4 regions of the Bradyrhizobium sp. WSM4873 genome follow, and region 2 is predicted to be linked to each of the others. Evidence: predicted binding sites of a transcription regulator. Region 2 holds the regulator's gene; each other region holds the start of a gene.

Region 1 (5,775 bases), on a different contig from region 2:
GAAGTTCAGTTGCTGCCGGCAACCGCCCAGACGCTGGCGCTGGCGCTGCATGAGCTTTTCACCAACTCGGCGAAGTATGGCGCGCTCTCGACGCGGACGGGACGGCTCGCGATCGGCTGGCAGGTCGCGGACGAGCTGCTCACGCTGACCTGGGAGGAATCCGGCGGCCCGCTTGTCATGACGCCGAAATCCCGCGGCTTTGGTACGCGGAGCCTGCTTGCGAGCGTCGAGTCCCAGCTTGGCGGGCAGGCGCGATTCGATTGGCGGGCCGAGGGTCTGTTGTGCCGGCTCGAGGTACCGTTGGTCCGCAAGACTGCCGCGACCACCGCGCCCGGCAACTTCGAAGCCGCCAGCTCTGCCGAATTGCAGCGCGCGTCCGGTTAGCCGGAGGCCGCACTCTTCCTGCGCTGCGTCGTTTGCGGTTCGCGCGCGACCCGTCCTTCGAGCCATGCTTCCGTTTGGGCGAGATCGCGCAGCGCCTTGGCATAGCGGCACGCCGCGCTTCGCTCCGCGCCGCGGGGCAGCTTCCGCGCCTTGCGGAGGATGTCCGCAGCGGCGTTACGATAAGCCAGAGAGCGATAGAGAAAGACCACCTTACCCATATCGAATGTTCCCGTGTTGCGCGGTCATTCTTGCAGGCCCGGCATGAACGTCGGATGAAGCGGACGATGACAATTCCTTCATGCGGGTGGAACCGGCGAGCGACGCAGGCGTTGCATGCCAGATTGGGATAGAGTTCCATGCGCGCGAAGAAGTCGTCGGACCTGATCTCTCCCAGCGGGCTCATCAAGCTGATGACGCACGCCATGATGGGCGCAGCCCTCGGGCTCGCTTTCAGCCTCTTGCTCGTGCTGTCCAATCCCGGCGTCGCCAATTTGCTGAGTCATGGCGGAAGGCAGGCCGTGGTCGTGTTCGCCCTCACATTGGTGACGACGTTCGCGATCGGCGCGACACTGACCGGCGTCGTATTCATCCTCGCAGAGGACAAGCAAACTTGAACTATGCGGGATTTACCGGAACTTCTTTGTTCGGAACTCCTGCGACGAATGGCAGTTGGCTGCCTGCGTCAATTCAACTCAGGGAGTTCCCGAACATGAAGACTACCAAGCTCGCTCTTGCCGTGATGTTGGCAACCGGCCTGGCCGCCGCACCGTTCGCCGTGCAGGCCAAGTCGCACAAGGCGAAACACGGATCCTCGATGTCGTCGTCGCAGACCACCACGGGCGCCAACACCAAGTCCTCCAAGGGTGCTGACCCCTCCGGTCAGGGCGGCTCAGGCCCCGGCTCCGACCAGGGCGGCACCATGACGAACAACAAGGCCGGCATGAGCAACACCAAGTAAATCCCCGCCGAGATGTCAGACAAAAGCCCCGCGGCCGCGCGGGGCTTTTCCCTCCGGGAGCCGCTGACTTCACGCCGCGCTGCGTTGAAGGTGCCGACCTTCCTTGATCTCTTCGATGATTTTGGCGCTGAAGGCTTCGAGATCTCCGGGGTTGCGCGAGGTGATGACGCCCTGGTCAACAACCACTTCCGAGTCTTCCCATGCCGCGCCGGCATTGATGACATCGGTCTTGATCGATTTGTATGAGGTCAGCTTGCGGCCCTTGGCGATGCCTGTTTCAATCAGGAGCCAAGGCGCATGGCAGACAGCCGCAACGATCTTCTTCGCGTTGAAGATGTCCTTGACGAAGCTCAGCGCCTTCGGCTCGACCCGCAGGAGGTCCGGATTGATCTGCCCGCCCGGCAGAACGACCGCGTCGTAGTCGCTGCCGGAAACCTGGTCGAGGGTCCTGTCCACCTTCACGGCCCGACCCCAATCCTTTTTGTCCCAGCCCTTGATCTCGCCGGGTGCAAGCGAGACGACGTGGACCGTCGCGCCCGCCTGTTTCAAGCGGTCGCGCGGCACTTCCAGTTCCGATTGTTCAAAGCCGTGCGTGGCCAAAATCGCGATCGTCTTACCCTGAAGCTCCATGGAACACTCCGTTGACGTGAGAGGAGCCCGGTCAATCAGCCGAGCCGACTTCCGTTCCGCGCGATTGCGTGCTTCACGCGGATGTGCGGCAGGTTGTGTCAGCCACAGGAACGTTCGCCGAGAAGATCGTTTGAACCGCATTCCATCGAGGTGGCGAATGGCAAACGTTCGGTCATTGCTCTCGCGCTGGGCGGCGCCGCTGCTCGGCGCAATCATGCTCATCTGCAGCATCATCATCGCGATCGGGGGCGCGTGGCTGATCGCCTTGGGTGGCTCGTTCTATTATCTGCCGGCCGGCCTCGGGCTCTTGATCTCGGGCGTTCTATTGCTGGGACGGCACGCCGAAGGCGCCCTGATCTACCTGTCTTGACGTGACGAACTCGCTTAGCTGCGTCGGCCCTCAGTGACTTTAAGGCGCGCTCCGAGATCTGATTTCACCAGATGATCGAGTCGTGCACGCTTGCGCGCGATCAAGAGCTGGGCCGCGGCGTCGTCGAGCCCCTCGCGTTGCAGCTGCCGGATGGCGGAGCCCAGTTCGAGAATCTCGGCGCGCAGCTTCAGAATCCGGTACGCATCCGGGTCTTCCTCCACCGTGCGCTCCCAAAGCTTTCAGCGGCGCGCAACCACGCGCAGAGGACTACCTGATGTCTTCGCGGAACGAAGGCGCATCCTGTCGCGGACATTCGGCAGGACATCGCCGCCACCTGCAGCCTTCCATTCGCCGATCAGCAGATTGATTTTCCGGCGCAGATCCATCTGCGCCAGGGCCTTCTCTGTGCAGTCACGATCGCGCTCGACGAGTTCGCGGACGGACACCTCGATATCGGCCATTTCCAGCCTCAAGGCGCTGATTTTACGTCGAATTTCATTAATTCTGTTGTCCATGGCTTGTTAGAACAAAATAAGAACATATAGTCAAGTCACGATTTCAGAAGGGAGAAGCGACATGCAGGTTCAAGGTAAATACGACGCCAAGACTTTCCTGACCGACAAGACTTTCCTGACCGACAAGACTTCCCTCACCGCCAAGGCTTTCCTCACCGAGCAGATGACGCGGGCGCAGGGCCTGCGGCTGAAACGGCTGAGCGAAGAGGCGTATCAACCCGCGCAATATGCCCGGGATCTGTCCTCCAGCGAGGCAGCGCGGCGCATTCAGGTGCTGGAAGCCGAGATCGAGCTGGCGGATTCGTTCTAGGCTGGGTCGCGTATCCCCGACGTTCGCGCGCGCTTTCGGAACTATGCCTGTCTCGGATGGTTTTCCCCGGCCAAGGGAGAACATGCATGGCACGCAAGGCAAAGAAGCGCCGCTACTCGCGCAGCGCCGGCAGCGATGTCGAAAGCGAGATGAAGCGCTACAAGAAGGGTACCGCCAAAAGCGGACCGGGCGGTCGAGGCGGACGCGTGAAGAGCCGCAAGCAGGCAATCGCGATCGGCCTGTCGAAAGCGCGCAAGAAGGGCAAGAAGGTCCCAAAGAAAGCCGCGAAGCGGAAGACGTCCAAGAAAACGTCAAAGAAGACAGCTCGGAAAACGTCCAAGAAGACTTCGAAGAAGAGCTCGAAGAAAACGTCGAAGCGCAAATCCTCCAAACGGTCGCGCTGACCTCCGTCAGATCATGCTGCCCGGCATGAAGCAGCGGATCGAAACGCCGAACGCGGTCTTCACCGGCCACACCATAGTGCGGCCGGCCCGGTTCGGCTCGGTGATCACGGCTTCGTCCGGTACCTCGACCCACTCGCCGTCGAGCCGTACGCGATAATGTCCATTGTGCGAGTCCCAGTCGGGATCGGCGACGGCAAACCCATCCGCATCCGAGCAGCACGGGCCGAGATGGCTGCGAAGGCCGTCGAACCATGGCTTGAGGGGAGAGTCCGCGTAACGGCCGTCGTCACGCCCGAGAGCGTTTCCACCCCACAGTACGAATGGCGCCACGAGCAGCGCAGTCCTTAGCGAGAGCTTCAATCGATCCATGTCGGCACCGATCAATACGAATTGCCGGCCGGCCCAGCTCAGCGGCAGCAAATTCGAAGTTCCACGCTTGCAATCGTCGGCGGCTTCATTGCCGCCGAGTCCAGACGAGATCCGCAATTGTGATGAGCGAACACGGCTTTTTCGGACGAACCGGGTCATCCTCCCTGCCGTTAACGAGAATGTTATCGGCCGGCATTCGGAATCCTGAAGGCGAACAAGAAAGGCGGCCCGGGGGCCGCCTTTTGGATTTACGCCGATCGACCTTCGACTTATGCGAGCGGCACCGCCACGAACCGGGTCGCCTGCGCGCTTCTGACCTGCAGCAGCACACTGCGCTTGCCGGACGATTTCGCTTGCGCCAGCTCCGAGCGGACATCGCCGATGTTGGCGACGGCCTTGCCGCCCACATTGAGGATGACGTCGCCGGTCTGGATGCCGCGCTGTGCGGCCGGACCTTGCGGATCGACTTCAGTGACTACGACGCCCTTCTGGCCGGCGCCCTGCACGTCGCCGGCCGGAGCCAGGCTGAGCCCGAGACGCGGCGGCATGCCGGCATCTGGCTGCGACTTGCTCTCGTCGGCTCTAGCTTGCCGCTCGTTCGGCAACTCGCCGAGCGCCAGTGTCACCGTCTTGCTGTCGCCCTTGTGGACGACATCGAGCTTCACGGACGTGCCCGGCGCCAGGGTGGCGATGGTGCGGGCGAGATCGCGGGAATCCTTGATCGCGGTGCCATTGACCGCGGTGATGACGTCGCCCGCCTCGATGCCCGCCTTCGCCGCGGGGCTGCCGTCCTGCGGATTGTCGACGATCGCGCCGCGCGCCTCCTTGAGGCCGAGGCTGTCGGCGATATCCGACGTCACCGGCTGCACCTGCACGCCGAGCCAGCCGCGTGTGACCGCGCCCTTGTCCTTCAACTGAGCGACGACGAGCTTTGCGGTCGAGGCCGGAATGTCGAAGCCGATGCCGACCGAGCCGCCGGAGGGCGAGAAAATCGCAGTGTTTACACCGATCACGTTGCCGTTCATGTCGAAGGCCGGGCCGCCGGAATTACCCTTGTTGATCGGCGCGTCGATCTGGATGAAGTCGTCATAGGGACCGTTGCCGATGTCGCGGCCGCTGGCCGAGACGATGCCGGCGGTCACGGTGCCGCCGAGGCCGAAGGGATTGCCGACCGCGACGACCCAGTCGCCGATACGCGGCTTCTGCTCGGAGAATTTGACGAACGGAAAGTCCTTCTTGCCTTCGACCTTGATCAGCGCGAGATCGGTCTTCGGATCGGTGCCGACCACTTTCGCGCTGTAGGTCGTGCCGTCGTCCATCGTCACTTGCACCGACTCGGCGTGATCGACGACGTGGTTGTTGGTCACGGCATAGCCGTCGGCGGAGATGAAGAAGCCGGAGCCCTCACCCGTGATCATCTGGCGGCGCTGGCGCGGCATGCCTTCCATGCCAGGGCCGCGGAAGCCGAATTGCCGTGAGAACTGGTCGAACGGCGTCGCCTCGTCCGAATCCATGCGGTTCTGTTGCAGCATCGCGCTCTTATCGTTGTCCTGGTCGATCCTGACCCGGACCGAGATGACGGCAGGTTTGACCTTGCTGACGAGGTCGCCGAAGCCCGGCGGTGTCGCGGCGCTCTCCGCGGCCTGGGCGGGCGCAATGAAGGAGGTCGCGCTGAACGGCGAAGAGCCGGGGGCAGTCGCCAGCACGGCCAGGCCAAGCGCGGCCACGGTGCCGAGCAGCGCGAGCCGGCGCGGCCTCAAGATCTTGCGGGACGCGGTGGTGTCGGAATTGACGTGATCGTTCATGTCGATATGTCCATGTTGGGTAAGTCGCCC
Region 2 (5,775 bases):
CGGCGTGGCGCGCATGCTGGAGCTGCTCGAGGACGAAGTGCTGCGCTGTCTCGGCCTCCTGGGTGCGACCTCGTTCGCCGAGGTCAACAAATCCTGCCTGCACCAGGCGACCGCAACCAACGCGCCGAGTGTGTTCAGCGCGTTTCCGCTGTTCGACCACGAGCCATATCGATACTGAGTGAAAGGATGCAGGTGACATCGCTGTCTCCCGGAGCTGCGGATGCGCTCCTGTTCGATCTCGGCCGCGTGGTGCTCGATATCGATTTCTCCAAGGCAATCGCCTGCTGGGCGGGACATGCCGGTTGCGAGCCCGAATCCATCGTCGCGCGCTATGTGCGGGACAGCGAAGCCTATCGGTTGCACGAGATGGGGAAGATCAGCGATGAGGACTATTTCGCCTCATTGCGAGCCTCGCTCGGAATCGGCATTTCGGATGCGCAGTTCCTGGAAGGCTGGAACGCGATCTTCGCCGGCGAAATGCCTGATATCGCCGAGCTGCTGCCGCGGGCAGCGAAGCAGATCCCGCTCTACGCCTTCTCCAACACCAACCGGCCGCATGTGGACCATTTCTCGAGGGAATATGCCGACCTCCTCGGCCATTTCCGCGAGCTGTATTTGTCGTCCAGCATCGGCCTGCGCAAGCCGGACGCGAAGGCCTTCGACCACGTCGTTGCGGCGATCGGCGTGCCCGCCGGGCGTATCGTGTTCTTCGATGATCTTGCCGAAAATATCGAGGGAGCGCGGGCGCGCGGCTTGACGGCGGTGCATGTGACCTCGCCCCGGGACGTCGGGAACGCATTGAAGGCATTGGGCATCTGACGACTATCTGTCGTCGCGAAACCCGACGGGAACAATTTTGAAAAAATTGAGGAACCCGATCACTTTGTGCATTTTTGTACAGAGTTCCCGGAACGGAATACCGCCTTCCGGACTCTTAGAGTCCGCTGGGACTTCTACGGACGGATGCATCATCGTGTTGGGCAAGACCTACCTCACCAAGCAGGCCTCTCTTCTTCTTGAATTCGCCAGGACAACTTCAGATTCGGATCTTTCCGCCAAGCTTGTGAGCAAGGCCGCCGATCTGAAATCCCAGGCCGATCCGTTGCCCGACAAGGATAAGGGATCCAAGGCGCCCGACGTAACATCCGGGCAGGCAGGCAGCTGATCGATGCAGGCCGGTGATTTCGTGGCTTCGATGACCACTTTCCTGCCGATCTCTCACGTTCTTCGGATCATGCCGCGACGCGCTTGATCCCGGCTTCCGGAACGATGCGAAGCGGCGGGATGACTGCCCCCGTTTTTGCCTCTGCGCCCGCGCTCGGCTAGAAGACTTGCGGAACATTCGCCCGAACGTGCCGAGCAGGAGTTTTCGCCGTGGCCTTGATGCCGGTTTCCGACGCGCTCGCCGCGGTGCTGGCGGATGCAGAGCCACTGCCGGAAGAAATGATTTCGCTCGACGAGGCCTACCATCGCGTGCTCGCGCGTGACGTCGCGGCGCGGCGCACGCAGCCGCCGCAGGCGATGTCGGCGATGGACGGTTACGCGGTGCGGGCGGCCGACGCCGCGACGATCGATTCGGAGCTCACCGTCATCGGCGAAGTCGCGGCGGGCCGACCGTTCGCCGGGAGGGTCGGCGCCGGCGAGGCCGTACGGATCTTCACGGGCGGCGTCATTCCCGGTGGCGCGGATGCCGTCGTGATCCAGGAAGACACTGTTGTCGCCGGCAAACGTATCACGATCAAGGAAGCCGCGATCGCCGGACGGCACATCCGCCCAGCCGGTATCGATTTCCGCGAGGGCGACGTGCTCCTGCGCAAGGGAAGCCGTCTCACCGAGCGCGACCTCGCGCTCGCCGCCGGCATGAATCATCCGCACCTTGCCGTTTTCAGGCGTCCGAAAGTCGCGATTCTCGCCACGGGCGACGAGCTGGTGATGCCGGGCACCACGCCCGGCCACGGCCAGATCGTCTATTCCAACGGCTACGCCCTGCACGCGCTCGCCCGCAGCGAGGGCGCCGAGACCATCGACCTCGGTATTGCCGCCGACACGCTGGAGGCGACCACCGCCGGCATCCGCAGCGCCCGTGAGAGCGGCGCCGACGTCCTGATCACGACCGGCGGCGCATCGGTCGGCGACCACGATCTGGTCCAGCAGGCGCTGCGGGACGAAGGCATCGCGATAGCGTTCTGGAAGATCGCGATGCGGCCAGGCAAGCCGATGATGCACGGACGGCTCGGCGCAATGGGTGTGATCGGCCTGCCGGGCAATCCCGTGTCGTCCTATGTGTGCGCTTTCCTGTTCATGGTGCCGCTGATTCGCGCCCTGTCGGGCCGTTCGGTGATTCACCATCACCGTGAACGCGCCGTGCTCGGCCGCGACGTCGGCACCAACGACCAGCGCGAGGACTATCTGCGCGCGCATCTGGAGGAGCGTGACGATGGCACGCGCGTCGTTCTTCCCGTCAATCATCAGGACTCTTCGCTGCTTGCGAATCTCGCTGCAGCACAGGTACTTCTCGTGCGCGCACCGTTCGCGCCGAAGGCCGAAGCCGGCACGGCTTGCGAAGTGTTGCGGCTCCCCGTCTGAGCGTCCGGCAATGCGCGTTCCGCGAACTTTGCTCTGTTCACGGTAAATTAAGCAGTTGCGGAACATGTATCGAACATATAGTGTCCGTTCATGATTTGTTTCGAGCATGTAGCGGCTTATAGCCGAATTCAGCGTCTCGGAATCGGACGACATCAACCGGGGGACTTTGGTCGAGATGTTAACGCGCAAACAATACGAGCTTCTGCGGTTCATCAGTGAACGTCTGAAGGAAAGCGGCGTGCCGCCCTCCTTCGACGAGATGAAGGATGCGCTCGATCTGCGCTCGAAGTCGGGCATCCATCGCCTGATCACGGCGCTCGAGGAGCGTGGCTTCATCCGACGCCTGCCCAACCGCGCCCGTGCGATTGAAGTCATCAAGCTGCCGGAGCTCCAGGCAGCCGCAGGCAGCCGACGCGGCTTCACGCCGAGCGTCATCGAGGGCAATCTCGGCAAGGTGCGTGCGAGCTCCAGCCTGCCGGCTGACGAGGGCGAGCGTCCCGTGGCGGTGCCGGTGATGGGCCGCATCGCGGCCGGCACGCCGATCGAGGCGTTGCAGACCCGCAGCCATACTATCAGCGTACCGCCTGACATGCTCGGCTCCGGCGAGCATTACGCGCTCGAAGTGCGCGGCGATTCCATGGTCGAGGCCGGCATCCTCGACGGCGACATGGCGCTGATCCAGCGCAACGAGAGCGCCGATACCGGTGACATCGTGGTGGCGCTGATCGACGACGAGGAAGCGACGCTGAAGCGCTTCCGCCGTCGCGGCGCCTCGATCGCGCTCGAGCCCGCCAACGCAGCCTATGAGGTCCGCATCCTGCCGCCCAACCGGGTGAAGATTCAGGGCAAGCTGATCGGGCTTTACCGGAAGTACTGATACCGGAAGTGCTTCATACCTGAAGTGCTTGGCGCCTCGCGCGCTTCCGACCGGCATCGCCGGTCAGAGATTGGAGCGGATCATCGTCCGCTCCGGCTGGATAGTCGTTCTGGTTCTGCACAGACTATCCGGCCCCTCCTCCGGCGCTGGCTCCTCGCGACGCCCAGGAAACAGCACCGAAACAGCACCGCTTCAAATGGCACCGCGTCGCGGCTCGCGTGTTCGAGGAAACACCATCCAGCGATCAAGTTCGCCCGCCGCAGCCAAGCCGGCAATATTCGCGCATGCGCCTCCCGAATGCATCGCAACGGGCTTTGTTCCTATTGAATTCGGGAAAGATAATGTGATCGCGGCTTGCGGAAGCCAGCCGCAGATTTGCCCACAACCAAGCAGAGCTTTCGTGCTTCCACTCTGATAGAGGCCTGCGCCTCGATAAGAGACGCGGGTTGCTATCCCAGCATGAGGAGCACCCGATGTGTGACTACAGCCTACATGCCGTCGCGTCGCGCCCCGCCGAAGTCGGCGAGACGATCGTCACGACAAGCTTCCGCGGCACCTCGACGCGCGGCTTCGCCTCCGCAGCCGATCCGTCCGTTGCCGTCTGCCTGCTGCCGGGAACGGAGCTCGCCTTCGCCGACGACGTCCGCTACGACAATCGCTGGATCTGGACGCGCACCATCAATTCCCGCGTGGGCAAGTTCGGCAAAATCGATCCGCACGTTCCCGACCGCCATCACGACGCGATCGAATTCCCCGACGGCAAATATGTCCTGGTGACGCAGCTCGTCGAAGGCCAGCGGGCGACCGTGCTGCAACTGCCGGTGACTCAGTCGGTCACCGAGCGCGAGCACAAGGCGCAGATCATCGCCGACAGCAGGCAGCCTACCGTCACGCACCTGCCGATCGGCTGAAACAGCCGCCCTCCGGCTACGAGGTCGGAGGTCAGGATTGAATCGCCATCGCCGGCCGTGGCCGGCGAGATGGTGTAGTTTGCGCCCAGCGAATCCGAGCGGACGCACCGATCCACTGCGTTGCTCCGCACCATCAGATCAATCGTCGGCCTGCAAGTCCGTCTCCGCCGGCGTTGCGTCCTTGATGCGGGACGCGGTCGTCTTTGGCGCGAGGCTGCCGTCGAAATCACCCTCGCCGGCGCCGGCCGGCAACCAGGGGCGGCTCGTGCCTCTCGCCCTCACCGCCTGAACCGCAAAACCGTCGCCACGCTGCGCCAGCGCCAGCGCGCTCTGGCTGGCGAGCCGCCGCCGATCGACCACCATCGCGGCGCAATCGGGCGGCGCGGGACGTGTCGTCACCACCAGCACGGCCCGACTGCAATCGTCCGCGAGAGCGTCGACGCGGAGTGCCAGCGCGACCAGCCTCCCGTCGGCCAGTGGCGTCACGCAGCCGGATTCGTCACAGGACACGCCATCGGCCAGCGAGGCTCTGCCCGCATCGCGGGGATCGGCGTCGGCAGCGAGCCATTCCCTCAGCAGAAAGCTGTCCTTGTTCGTCCTGATCAGGTGCAGATATCCGTCCTTGCCCCGCACGGCGACGCTCGCGCCATCCCCGGCAATCAGGATGTCGGGCTGCCGCGCCGACAGTCCCCAGAGGATCGCTGCCAGCAGCACCAGGGCGCCGGACCAGCGTAGCGGCGTCCGCAACAAGCCCAGCACGATGATTCCCAGGCTCGCCACGATCAGCGGCGCGATTCCGAACGCCGGGATGCGGCCGACCGCGCCCGGCAAGGCCGCGACCCAGCGCGAGACCGCGACCATCCAGTCGATGCCGATCCCCATCAGCCACCAGAACACGCTGTCCAGCCCGAACGGAGCAGCAAGCAGCCCCAACAGTCCCGCCGGCATCACCAGCGCCGAGACCACCGGCATCGCGCCGAGATTGGCGAGCACGCCGAACGGCGTGACACGGTGGAAGTGGAAAGCGGCGTAGGGTGTGGTCGCAAGTCCCGCAATCAGCGAAGCCATGAACAGCATCGCGATCTCGCGGCCGCCCCACATCGCAATGCGCGCGGTCGCCGAATGGTCCGGCGAGGCAAACAAATTCGGCATGCCGATCTGCACCAGCGCCACCAGGCCGAGGGTTGCCGCAAACGACATCTGAAAACTCGGATGCACCAGCGCTTCCGGCGCGACCGCCAGCACGATCAGCGCAGCCACAGCAAGCGTGCGGAAGGTGATGGCGCGGCGATCGACCATCACCGCAATCAGCACCACCGCCGTCATGAAGAGCGATCTTTGCGTCGCGACCTCCGCGCCCGACAGCAGCAGGTAGAACGCAGCAGCGACCAGCGCGGCGGC
Region 3 (4,747 bases), on a different contig from region 2:
GTTGCCGTTGCGGTTGTTGACGCTCATGGCCACGATGCCTTTGCCGCCCCGGCCGGTGGTGCGGTACTCGTAGGACGAGGTCCGCTTGCCGTAGCCGTTGACAGAGACGGTCAGCACGACCTGCTCCTGCGCCGACATCTCGATGTAGCGCTCCTGGGCGAGCTGGAAGCTGCCGGAGGTCTCCTCGGCCTCGGCGTCCGCCGCCGGCTCCTCGGCCGCAGCTTCGCCGGCGACCGCACGACGCATCTTCAGGTACGCCGAGCGCTCGTCGGACGTCGTCTCGACGTGGCGCAGGATCGCCAGCGAGATCACCTTGTCGCCCTCGGCAAGCGCAATGCCGCGCACGCCCATCGAGGTGCGCCCGGTGAACACGCGCACGTCGGTGACGGGGAAGCGGATGCACTGGCCGCCGGCGCCGGTCAAAAGCACGTCGTCATGCTCGGTGCAGATCTGCACGTCGACGATCGCTTCGTTGTCGTCGAGCTTCATCGCGATGATGCCGGAGCGGCGGACATCGACGAAGTCGGACAGCTTGTTGCGCCGGACGTTACCGCCGGTCGTGGCGAACATCACGTCGAGATTGCCCCAAGTGGACTCGTCCTCCGGCAGCGGCATGATGGTGGTGATGCGCTCGCCCTGCTCCAGCGGCAGGATGTTGATCAGCGCCTTGCCGCGCGCATTCGGCGCGGCCATCGGCAGGCGCCAGACCTTGATCTTGTAGACCTGGCCGCGCGACGAGAAGAACAGCATCGGCGTATGCGTGGACGCCACGAACAGCCGGCTGACGAAATCCTCGTCGCGGGTCTGCATGCCGGCGCGGCCCTTGCCGCCGCGGCGCTGCGCCCGGTAGGCCGACAGCGGCACGCGCTTGACGTAACCGGCGTGGGAGACGGTGACGACCATGTCCTCGCGCTGGATCAGGTCCTCGTCCTCGACCTCGCCTTCCTGCTCGATGATGACGGTGCGGCGCGGGGTCGCGAACTCGGCCTTCACTTCGGCGAGCTCGGACTTGATGATTTCAAGCACGCGGTCGCGCGAGCGCAGGATGTCGAGATAGTCGGCGATCTCGCCGGCGAGCTTGTCGAGCTCCTCGCGGATTTCGTCGCGGCCGAGTGCGGTGAGGCGTTGCAGGCGCAAATCGAGAATGGCCCTCGCCTGCTCCATCGACAGCCGGATCGTGCCGTTCTCGCTGATGCGGTGGCGCGGATCGTCGATCAGCGTCAGCATGTCCTCGACGTCCCGGGCGGGCCAATCGCGCGACATCAGGGTGTCGCGCGCGGTGGTCGGGTCGGGCGAGGTCCGGATGACGCGGATCATCTCGTCGATATTGGCGACCGCGATCGCCAGACCGACCAGGATATGGGCGCGATCGCGGGCCTTGGCGAGCAGGAACTTGGTGCGCCGCGTGACGACGCGCTCGCGGAAGTCGACGAAGATCGCCAGCAGGTCCTTCAGATGCATGATCCGCGGACGGCCGCTGTCGAGCGCCACCATGTTGACGCCGAAGCTCGTCTGCAGCGGCGTGAACCTGTAGAGCTGATTGAGCACCACATCCGGCACCGCGTCGCGCTTCAATTCGATGACGACGCGGTAGCCGTCGCGGTCGGATTCATCGCGCAGGTCGCCGATCCCCTCGATCTTCTTTTCCTTGACCAGCTCGGCGATGCGCTCGACCATCGTCGCCTTGTTCACCTGGTAGGGAATCTCGGTGATGATGATCGCCTCGCGCTCCTTGCGGATGGTCTCGATCGCGACCTTGCCGCGCATCATGACCGAGCCGCGTCCGAGGTGATAGGCGGCGCGGATGCCCTGCCGTCCGAGAATGACGCCGCCGGTCGGGAAATCCGGTCCCGGCACGATGTTGATGAGCTCGTCGATGGTGAGCGCGGGGTTGTCGATCAGCGCGACGCAGGCGTCGATGACCTCGCCGAGATTGTGCGGCGGGATGTTGGTCGCCATGCCGACGGCGATGCCGCCGGCGCCGTTGACGAGGAGGTTCGGGAACTTGGCCGGCAAGACCGACGGTTCGGTCTCGTTGTTGTCGTAGTTCGGCTGGAAATCGACCGTGTCCTTGTCGATGTCGGCCAGCAGAGCCAGCGCCGCCTTCGTCAATCGAGCTTCGGTGTAACGATAGGCCGCCGGGGGATCGCCGTCGACCGAGCCGAAATTGCCCTGGCCATCGATCAGCGGCACGCGCATGGAGAAGTCCTGCGCCATCCGGACCATGGCGTCGTAGATCGACTGGTCGCCATGCGGATGATATTTACCGATGACGTCACCGACCACGCGGGCGGACTTGACGTACTTCTTGTCCGGCGTGTGCCCCTGCTCGTTCATCGAGTACAGGATGCGGCGATGCACCGGCTTCAGACCGTCGCGGGCGTCAGGCAGCGCCCGCGCCACGATCACACTCATGGCGTAGTCGAGATAGGACTTCTTCATCTCCTCGAAGATGGAGACGGGGCGAATATCCGAGGGTTGCGCCGGCTGGTCGCCGGGCTTGTCGTCGTCGTCAGCCAAGGGGAAATCCGGTGAGGTTTTATCTGGGAATCATATAGCGCATCGAGCCTCTGATAACCACCCTCGCGGGGTTCTTGGAAGCGCTTTTTCCGCCTATTTTTCCAACAACTTAAGCCCTTGCGAGCGATGTCTCGGACGGCCCCCGCATCGGCCTTGCAAAATCGCCCGCTGCGCGCGGAAAACCGCGCGACGGGCTTGCCCCGTCAGCGCGTTTGCCAAAGCCGCAATCCGAGCTCACCCCAAACATGAAGCGGGCCCGGAAACCCCGAGCCCGTCCTGCCGATTAGTGGGATTTTCTGACACGAGATGAGAAGCGCCGCTCATCCGGCCGGCGCCTCCGCATCGAGACGCCGCGTTCTCAGAACGCGGTCGCTCAGAACGGGATATCGTCGTCCATGTCGCTGTTGCGGCCACCGCCGCCAGCGGCAACGGGGCGCCGCGGCGCGCTGCTGACCGGACCGGAGGACCCGAAATCGCCACCCGGCTCGTCGCCGAAGCTGCCGCCTCCGCCACCGCCGCTACGACCGTCCAGCATCGTCAGGGTCGAGTTGAAGCCCTGCAGCACGACTTCGGTCGAGTACTTTTCGACACCGCTCTGGTCGGTCCATTTGCGGGTCTGGAGCGCACCCTCGACGTAAATCTTGGCGCCCTTCTTCAGATACTGTTCGGCGACCTTGCAGAGCCCTTCATTGAAGATCACGACGCGGTGCCACTCGGTCTTTTCCTTGCGCTCGCCGGTTGCCTTGTCGCGCCACGTCTCCGAGGTGGCGACGCTCAGATTGGCGATCGGACGCCCGTCCTGGGTGCGGCGGATTTCAGGATCCTTGCCGAGATTTCCAACCAGAATGACCTTGTTGACGCTTCCCGCCATCTCCGCTCTCCGCTCCGAATGCCATTGAATTCAAGAAGGCCGGTCCGCTCCCCGCGTTCCGCCGTGCCTGTTGAGGCGACCCTATACGCTCGCCGAACGCTTGCGGACGCCGATCAGTCCGTCACCCCTCCGGTTATCCCCACATATAGCATCGACCTCCGGCTCGTTCCAGATTTGTTCTTGGCGAACGACAGCACTGAAGGTGTGAGATCGATCGGCCGATGTGCTGCGGGAAGGCACGGGTAGATTGGAACCTTTGTAGGTTCCCTGAAACGGGAGAAAGAACTTAACATTCAGCAGGTTATGGGTACTCGCACTGCCCCGTTCTTGTTGCATTTCGGAGACGGACTCTGCCGCTCCGCAGAGTTACCGTTGCCTCGGACTTAGTTCATATGGGCCCTCGCGCCTGATCAGCCGCTTCGGGGACATAAGAAGCGGACGAACCTGGGGAGACTGGCAATGAATAAGCTTCTTATTGGTGCAATAGGTGCAGTGGCGATGGGCCTGTCGGCTCCCGCAAGCGCGGCGGATCTGGCTGCGCGTCCCTATACCAAGGCCCCCGCGCCGGCGATTGCCACCATCTACGATTGGAGCGGCTTCTACATCGGCATCAACGGCGGCGGGGGCTCGAGCCGCAATTGCTGGAGTTTCCTGGATGCGACCGGCGCGGTGACCGGGGTCCCAGGTGCTCTGGCCAGCGAAGGCTGTCACAATGCGACGGGGGGCACCGTCGGTGGCCAGATCGGCTATCGGTGGCAATCCACCAATTGGGTGTTCGGCCTTGAAGGCCAAGGCAACTGGGCCGACTTCCGGGGCGACAACGTGAGCACCCTCTTCCCTGGCACCGCTCTGGTGACGGGTGATCGCAACCGTTCTCGCATCGACGCTTTCGGCCTCATCACCGGGCAAGTCGGTTACGCCTGGAATAACGTGCTGTTCTACGTGAAGGGCGGCGCCGCCGTCGTCGGCGACAAGTACGACGTCTACGCTGCTGCGGGCACGCCCGGCGCGGGCACCCTGTTGGCTTCCGCCCGTGAAACTCGCTGGGGTGGCACGGTCGGGGCCGGTCTGGAGTTCGGCTTCGCACCAAACTGGTCGCTGGGCCTCGAGTACGACCACATCTTCCTCGGCAATCGCACGATCGGCTTCACAACGCCCGCGGGTGCGGTCTTCGGCAGTGACCGGATCGGCCAGGACGTCGACATGGGACTCGTCCGCTTGAACTATCGCTGGGGCGGTCCGGTCATCGCAAAGTACTGATCGAACTGACATTCATCAATCAAGGCCGGCCTCGTGCCGGCCTTTTTTGTTGCTGGTCCCATGGAGGACCATAGGTCAGTAACTGCGCCATTTTCA
Region 4 (5,775 bases), on a different contig from region 2:
AAGTGATTGATTTTCGGAATATACCGTAGGAGTTGGAGTGCGAGTTTCAATATCCGTAGAATTAAGGTCGGCAATCACCGGCCTGAACCCCAAATTATCATCTAAGTAGCTTGTAACGCTTTCAGGGCGTTCCTCGCGTGAGACGTCTCCACGAAAGTGAGCAACGCGGCGTTCCAGGTCGATCGACGACTCATCCATTGGTCCCTCCTCGGCGATGCAGACAACCTTGAATGTTTGCACACTCTGTGGTGGCATGTCTGCAGGTTAGAAGGGAGATGATTATGGGTAAATCGAGCTTCACGGGAAATCAGGTGGCCGCGATGGGGCCGGGTGCCACCGCTAACAACGTCACGATGATTCAGCTCTCGAAGGGGCAGATTGACCCGCAGGAGCTATCTAAACAATTGGGGATGCTCCGAATTGCGCTCAAGGGTGAAGCTTCGACCGCTGATCATGATGTGGCTATCGGTGGCGTTGCTGCTGCCGAAAAAGCGGCAGCGGAAGGTGATGGCTCAGCTGCGCTGCAGCATCTTAAAACGGCGGGGAATTGGGCACTCGCGATAGCCGAAAAGATTGGGGTAGGCCTCGCGGTCGCAGCCTTAAAGACTTCAATGGGACTGTAGCAGAGAAAGCGGCCCTCACTCCGCCGCCTCGCTCGCCGCGCGCCTCCGCTTCGGCTTCCGCGCCTTCGCCGGCACCGGCGCCAGAAACTTCCCCGTGTAGCTCCTTGGCGCCTTCGCGATGTCTTCCGGCGGGCCCCAGACGACGATCCCGCCGCCGTCGCCGCCTTCGGAGCCGAGGTCGATGACCCAGGCGGTCTTGATCAGTTCGAGGTTATGCTCGATGACGACGTCGTGGAAGTGCAGGCCGGTGGTCGGCTCGTCCAGGATGTAGAGCGTGCGGCCAGTGGCGCGCTTGGATAGCTCTTTCGCCAGCTTGACGCGCTGGGCTTCGCCGCCGGACAGGTCGTGGTCTGCTGGCCGACATGAATGTAGTCGAGGCCGGCGCGATGCAGCGTCTCGCGCACGCGCGCCTCCACCTTGACTAGGATTTCCACACGGTCCCCTCGGTCCAACCAAGATCGGCGAACTCGGTAGCCCGGAGCGGTGCTTCTCCCTCGGCGAAGAATTCGTCGGGCTGAGGCGGGGCAATGTGCGTTTCGGACAGCATCGCGTGGGCCTGTCCGCGATGATGAATTTGATGCTGGAACAGATGCATGAGTAGCCGGTCACGGCGTTCGGTCTGGACCCGCATGTCGCGGTTGATCCGCACAATGCCGTCGAGAAGCTCGGGCGTCAGCGCATCGCAGACGGCAATCAAGCGCTTGTCGATCGCAGCCTGCGCAGCCTTCAGCGCGGCAAGGGAGGGATGCGGCACTTCGTTCTTCCAAGCCGCCGGTCCCAGCCACCCGCCCTCCAGCGCATCGACATAGAAGAGGTCTATGACACGGATGTGGTTGAGCGTGCGCTGCAGGCTCGGAAAGAAGCCGGTTCGTGCGGCTTCGAAGTCGGCCTGAGACAGCGTCGCGCAAGCGGTGAGAAGCCGATGGTTCGCCCAGGGGCGAACGCACGATAGGTTTGCACAAGTCCTGCAGGCAAACGCGATCCTCCCTCAGACAAATGCTTCTGCTCATTCCAGGTGGGCTACTCCGCCGCCTCGCTCGCTGCGCGTCGCCGCTTCGGCTTCCGCGCCTTCGCCAGCACCGGCGCCAGGAACTTGCCCGTATAGCTCCGCGGCGCTTTCGCAATGTCCTCGGGCGGGCCCCAGGCGACGATTTCGCCGCCGCCGTCGCCGCCTTCGGGGCCGAGGTCGATGACCCAGTCGGCGGTCTTGATGACTTCGAGATTGTGCTCGATGACGACGACCGTGTTGCCCTGCGCGACCAGCTCGTGCAGCACCTCAAGCAGCTTCTTGACGTCGTGAAAATGCAGGCCGGTGGTCGGCTCGTCCAGGATGTAGAGCGTGCGGCCGGTAGCGCGCTTGGACAGCTCCTTTGCCAGCTTGACGCGCTGGGCTTCGCCGCCCGACAGGGTCGTGGCCTGCTGGCCGACATGGATGTAGTCGAGGCCGACGCGATGCAGCGTCTGGAACGTCTCGCGCACGCGCGGGACCGCCTTGAAGAACTCGGCGGCTTCCTCGACGGTCATGTCGAGCACATCGGCGATGCTCTTGCCCTTGAACAGCACCTCGAGCGTCTCGCGGTTGTAGCGCTTGCCCTTGCAGACGTCGCAGGTGACGTAGACGTCGGGCAAAAAGTGCATTTCGATCTTGATGACGCCGTCGCCCTGGCAGGCCTCGCAGCGGCCGCCCTTGACGTTGAAGGAGAAGCGGCCGGGCTCGTAGCCGCGCGCCTTCGATTCCGGCAGGCCTGCGAACCATTCGCGGATCGGCGTAAAGGCGCCGGTATAGGTCGCGGGGTTCGAACGTGGCGTGCGGCCGATCGGCGACTGGTCGATGTCGATGATCTTGTCGATGTGCTCGAGGCCCTCGATGCGGTCGTGCGGGGCGGCGCCCTCGCTGGCATTGTTCAGCTTGCGGGCGATCGCCTTGTAGAGCGTGTCGATCAGCAGCGTCGACTTGCCGCCGCCGGAGACGCCGGTGACGCAGGTGAACAGGCCGAGCGGAATTTCGGCCGTGACGTTCTTGAGATTATTGCCGCGCGCGTTGACCACTTTGATGGTGCGACGATGGTTCGGCGGGCGCCGCTCCGGCACCTCGACCTCGAGCTCGCCCGTGAGATATTTGCCGGTGAGCGAGTTGGGGTTGCGCATGATCTCGGCGGGCGTGCCTTCGGCGATGATGTTGCCGCCATGCATGCCGGCGCCGGGGCCGATGTCGAGCACGTGGTCGGCGAGCAGGATCGCGTCCTCGTCATGCTCGACCACGATCACGGTGTTGCCGAGGTCACGAAGTCTCTTGAGGGTGTCGAGCAGGCGCGCATTGTCGCGCTGGTGCAAGCCGATCGAGGGCTCGTCGAGCACATAGAGCACGCCTGTTAGCCCCGAGCCGATCTGCGAGGCCAGGCGGATGCGCTGGCTCTCGCCGCCGGAGAGCGTGCCGGAGGAGCGGGAGAGCGTGAGGTAGTTGAGGCCGACGTCGAGCAGGAAGGTGAGGCGCTCGCGGATCTCCTTGAGGATGCGGCCGGCGATCTCGTTCTGCTGGGTGTTCAGCGCCTCCGGGACGGTCTCGAACCACGCGCCGGCGCCTTTCACGGACATCTCTGAGATGTCGCCGATATGCTTGCCGCCGATCTTGACGCAGAGCGCCTCGGGCTTGAGCCGAAAGCCGTGGCACGCCTCGCAGGGCACGTCGTGGAAATACTTCGCAAGCTCCTCGCGCGCCCACTCGCTCTCGGTCTCGCGATAGCGGCGGTTGATGTTGGTGATGACTCCCTCGAACGGCTTCTTGGTGTCGTAGGAGCGGACGCCGTCCTCGTAGGAGAACTTGATCTCGTCCTCGCCGGAGCCATGCAGGATCGCGTTCTGCGTCTTCTTCGGCAGATCCTTCCATTTGGTGGTCAGCGTGAACTTGTAGTGCTTGCCGAGCGCAGTCAGCGTCTGAATGTAATAGGGCGACGAGGACTTGGCCCAGGGCGCGATCGCGCCCTTGCCGATGGCGAGCTCCTTGTCGGGAATGACGAGGTCTTCGTCAACATGCTGCTCGACGCCGAGGCCGCCGCAGGCGGGGCAGGCACCATAGGGATTGTTGAACGAGAACAGGCGGGGCTCGATCTCGGGGATGGTGAAGCCGGACACCGGGCAGGCGAACTTTTCCGAGAACAGCATGCGCTCGGGTCCGCTCTTGTCGTGGATCTTTGCGGTCTTCTTTTTCTCTTCCGCGGGTGCTGTCGCAGCCGGCGCATCGGCGAATTCGATGACGGCGAGGCCCTCGGCAAGCTTCAGCGCGGTCTCGAAGCTTTCGGCGAGGCGCTGGCCGATGTCGGCGCGCACCACGATGCGGTCGACGACGACGTCGATGTCATGCGGGAATTTCTTGTCGAGCACAGGGGCTTCCGCGAGCTCGTGGAAGACGCCGTCGATCTTGACGCGCTGAAAGCCCTTCTTGAGCCATTCGGCGAGCTCTTTGCGGTACTCGCCCTTGCGGCCGCGCACGACCGGCGCGAGCAGATAGAGCCGCGAGCCCTCCGGCAGCGCCAGCACGCGATCGACCATCTGCGAGACGGTCTGGCTCTCGATCGGCAGGCCGGTGGCGGGCGAATAGGGCACGCCGACGCGCGCCCACAGCAGGCGCATGTAGTCGTAAATTTCGGTTACCGTGCCGACAGTGGAGCGCGGGTTCTTCGACGTCGTCTTCTGCTCGATCGAGATCGCCGGCGACAGGCCGTCGATCTGGTCGACGTCGGGCTTCTGCATCATCTCCAGGAACTGGCGGGCATAGGCCGACAGCGATTCGACGTAGCGGCGCTGGCCCTCGGCGTAGATGGTGTCGAAGGCGAGCGAGGACTTGCCGGAGCCTGACAGCCCCGTGAACACCACCAGCTTGTCGCGGGGAATCTCGACGTCGACGTTCTTGAGGTTGTGCTCGCGCGCGCCACGGATCGTAATTGCGCGCAGGTTTGATCCCACGTTCTGTTGTTGGCGCTTCGCCTTGATCACTTCATCCATCCTGGTGGTCCTCAGGGAATCCAAAAGCGCGCGATCGCGCCAACTGAATAGGCGCGCTTCGCCCGGAACCGGGATCGGCGCCGATGGGGTTGTGAGCGAACGTAGGAAGAACGAGGACAGATTTCCAGTGGGACTTGCGAATCGTCAACCGATTGTTGGCGCGCTGGCGGCATCTGGCAGGAGCAGGGCCTTGCGGAACTGCGCAGGAGCGGCCGGTCAAACAGAAAGGCCGGCGCAAGGCCGGCCTTTCGTAACGCGGATGGCGTTGGAGCTAAGTACTGAACTCAGTACTTAGCGACCACCGGGCCACCGAAGGTGTAGTTCAGGCGGACCGTGGCCATATCCACGTCCTGCTTGATGCTGTCGGTGCGGGTGTTAACGCCGAGGAAGGTGAAGGTGTCGGTGTGCTTGCCCATGAACAGGTGGTTGTATTCGACGCTGACCGACCAATTCGGAGCGAAGCCGAATTCGATGCCGGTGCCGACGGCGCCGCCCCAACGCGTTTCGTTCGCGGTGTCGATCGTAACGCCAGCGAAAGAGCCGCTGTACTTGTTGTGAGTGACGGCCGCGCCGCCCTTCACGTACCAGAGCACGTTGTTCCAGGCATAACCCACCTGGCCGGTGAAGAGGCCGAGGGCGTCGATCTTGGTATTGTTCACCAGCGGGCTGAGCGCGGCGGGCGAGCTAACGTTCGACCCCTTCAGATCAGCCCAATCGCCCTGGGCTTCGAGTCCGAACACCCAGTTGGTGGACTGCCAGCGATAGCCGATCTGGCCACCGACGAGCGCGCCGGTCGCATTATGGCAACCCTCGGCTGTGACGGGAATTGCGGCTACGCCAACCGCGGTGAGATCCCAGCAATTGTGGCTTGAGCCGCCACCGGCGTTTGCACCGATGTAGAAGCCGGTCCAGTTGTAGACCGAAGCCATGGCCACCGGGGCCTTGGTGTAGGGGCGCGCCGCGAGATCAGCGGCCGAAGCCGGGGCAGCGAGAGCGAACAAACAGGCCGAAGCCAACAAAACCTTTTTCATTTTAAACTAATCCCAGTCCCAGTTTTTGATTGTGCCTTCCACGATAGGGAAGGGCATCGGACTCACTTGCCCAAGTGAGGCCTTACTTACACCATTGAAGCTGCAAGTTGTGTCACTGG

The links. The regulator LexA, encoded in region 2, represses DNA repair genes until DNA is damaged. The targets are predictions, from matches to a motif close to TGTTCNNNNTGTGTTCNG.
Region 1: a site for LexA is predicted at 2,865-2,882, ahead of AC0L21_RS29420 (DUF3072 domain-containing protein). Genes of this name have one in related genera too.
Region 3: a site for LexA is predicted at 3,556-3,573, ahead of AC0L21_RS33045 (single-stranded DNA-binding protein). Genes of this name have one in related genera too.
Region 4: a site for LexA is predicted at 4,721-4,738, ahead of uvrA (excinuclease ABC subunit UvrA). Genes of this name have one in related genera too.

Annotation. Positions count from the first base shown of each region.
Region 1 covers NZ_JBVVPS010000029.1:15,053-20,827, reverse strand. Annotated here, with positions in the region: gene AC0L21_RS29460 (HWE histidine kinase domain-containing protein) at 1-384, shown strand, start outside; gene AC0L21_RS29455 (hypothetical protein) at 381-602, opposite strand; gene AC0L21_RS29450 (hypothetical protein) at 741-998, shown strand; gene AC0L21_RS29445 (hypothetical protein) at 1,094-1,342, shown strand; gene AC0L21_RS29440 (type 1 glutamine amidotransferase domain-containing protein) at 1,412-1,972, opposite strand; gene AC0L21_RS29435 (hypothetical protein) at 2,187-2,342, shown strand; gene AC0L21_RS29430 (hypothetical protein) at 2,357-2,563, opposite strand; gene AC0L21_RS29425 (hypothetical protein) at 2,582-2,803, opposite strand; gene AC0L21_RS29420 (DUF3072 domain-containing protein) at 2,919-3,167, shown strand; gene AC0L21_RS29415 (DUF6496 domain-containing protein) at 3,254-3,571, shown strand; gene AC0L21_RS29410 (hypothetical protein) at 3,578-3,940, opposite strand; gene AC0L21_RS29405 (Do family serine endopeptidase) at 4,210-5,745, opposite strand.
Region 2 covers NZ_JBVVPS010000003.1:326,518-332,292, reverse strand. Annotated here, with positions in the region: gene AC0L21_RS08235 (alpha-hydroxy acid oxidase) at 1-178, shown strand, start outside; gene AC0L21_RS08230 (HAD family hydrolase) at 187-819, shown strand; gene AC0L21_RS08225 (hypothetical protein) at 974-1,165, shown strand; gene AC0L21_RS08220 (molybdopterin molybdotransferase MoeA) at 1,375-2,586, shown strand; gene lexA (transcriptional repressor LexA) at 2,762-3,463, shown strand; gene AC0L21_RS08210 (hypothetical protein) at 3,937-4,374, shown strand; gene AC0L21_RS08205 (ComEC/Rec2 family competence protein) at 4,513-5,775, opposite strand, start outside.
Region 3 covers NZ_JBVVPS010000039.1:53,932-58,678, reverse strand. Annotated here, with positions in the region: gene gyrA (DNA gyrase subunit A) at 1-2,520, opposite strand, end outside; gene AC0L21_RS33045 (single-stranded DNA-binding protein) at 2,894-3,391, opposite strand; gene AC0L21_RS33040 (outer membrane protein) at 3,851-4,651, shown strand.
Region 4 covers NZ_JBVVPS010000039.1:48,142-53,916, forward strand. Annotated here, with positions in the region: gene AC0L21_RS33010 (hypothetical protein) at 1-198, opposite strand, end outside; gene AC0L21_RS33015 (hypothetical protein) at 282-623, shown strand; partial or broken gene AC0L21_RS33020 (ATP-binding cassette domain-containing protein) at 639-1,042, opposite strand; partial or broken gene AC0L21_RS33025 (DinB family protein) at 1,045-1,598, opposite strand; gene uvrA (excinuclease ABC subunit UvrA) at 1,644-4,625, opposite strand; gene AC0L21_RS33035 (outer membrane protein) at 4,910-5,656, opposite strand.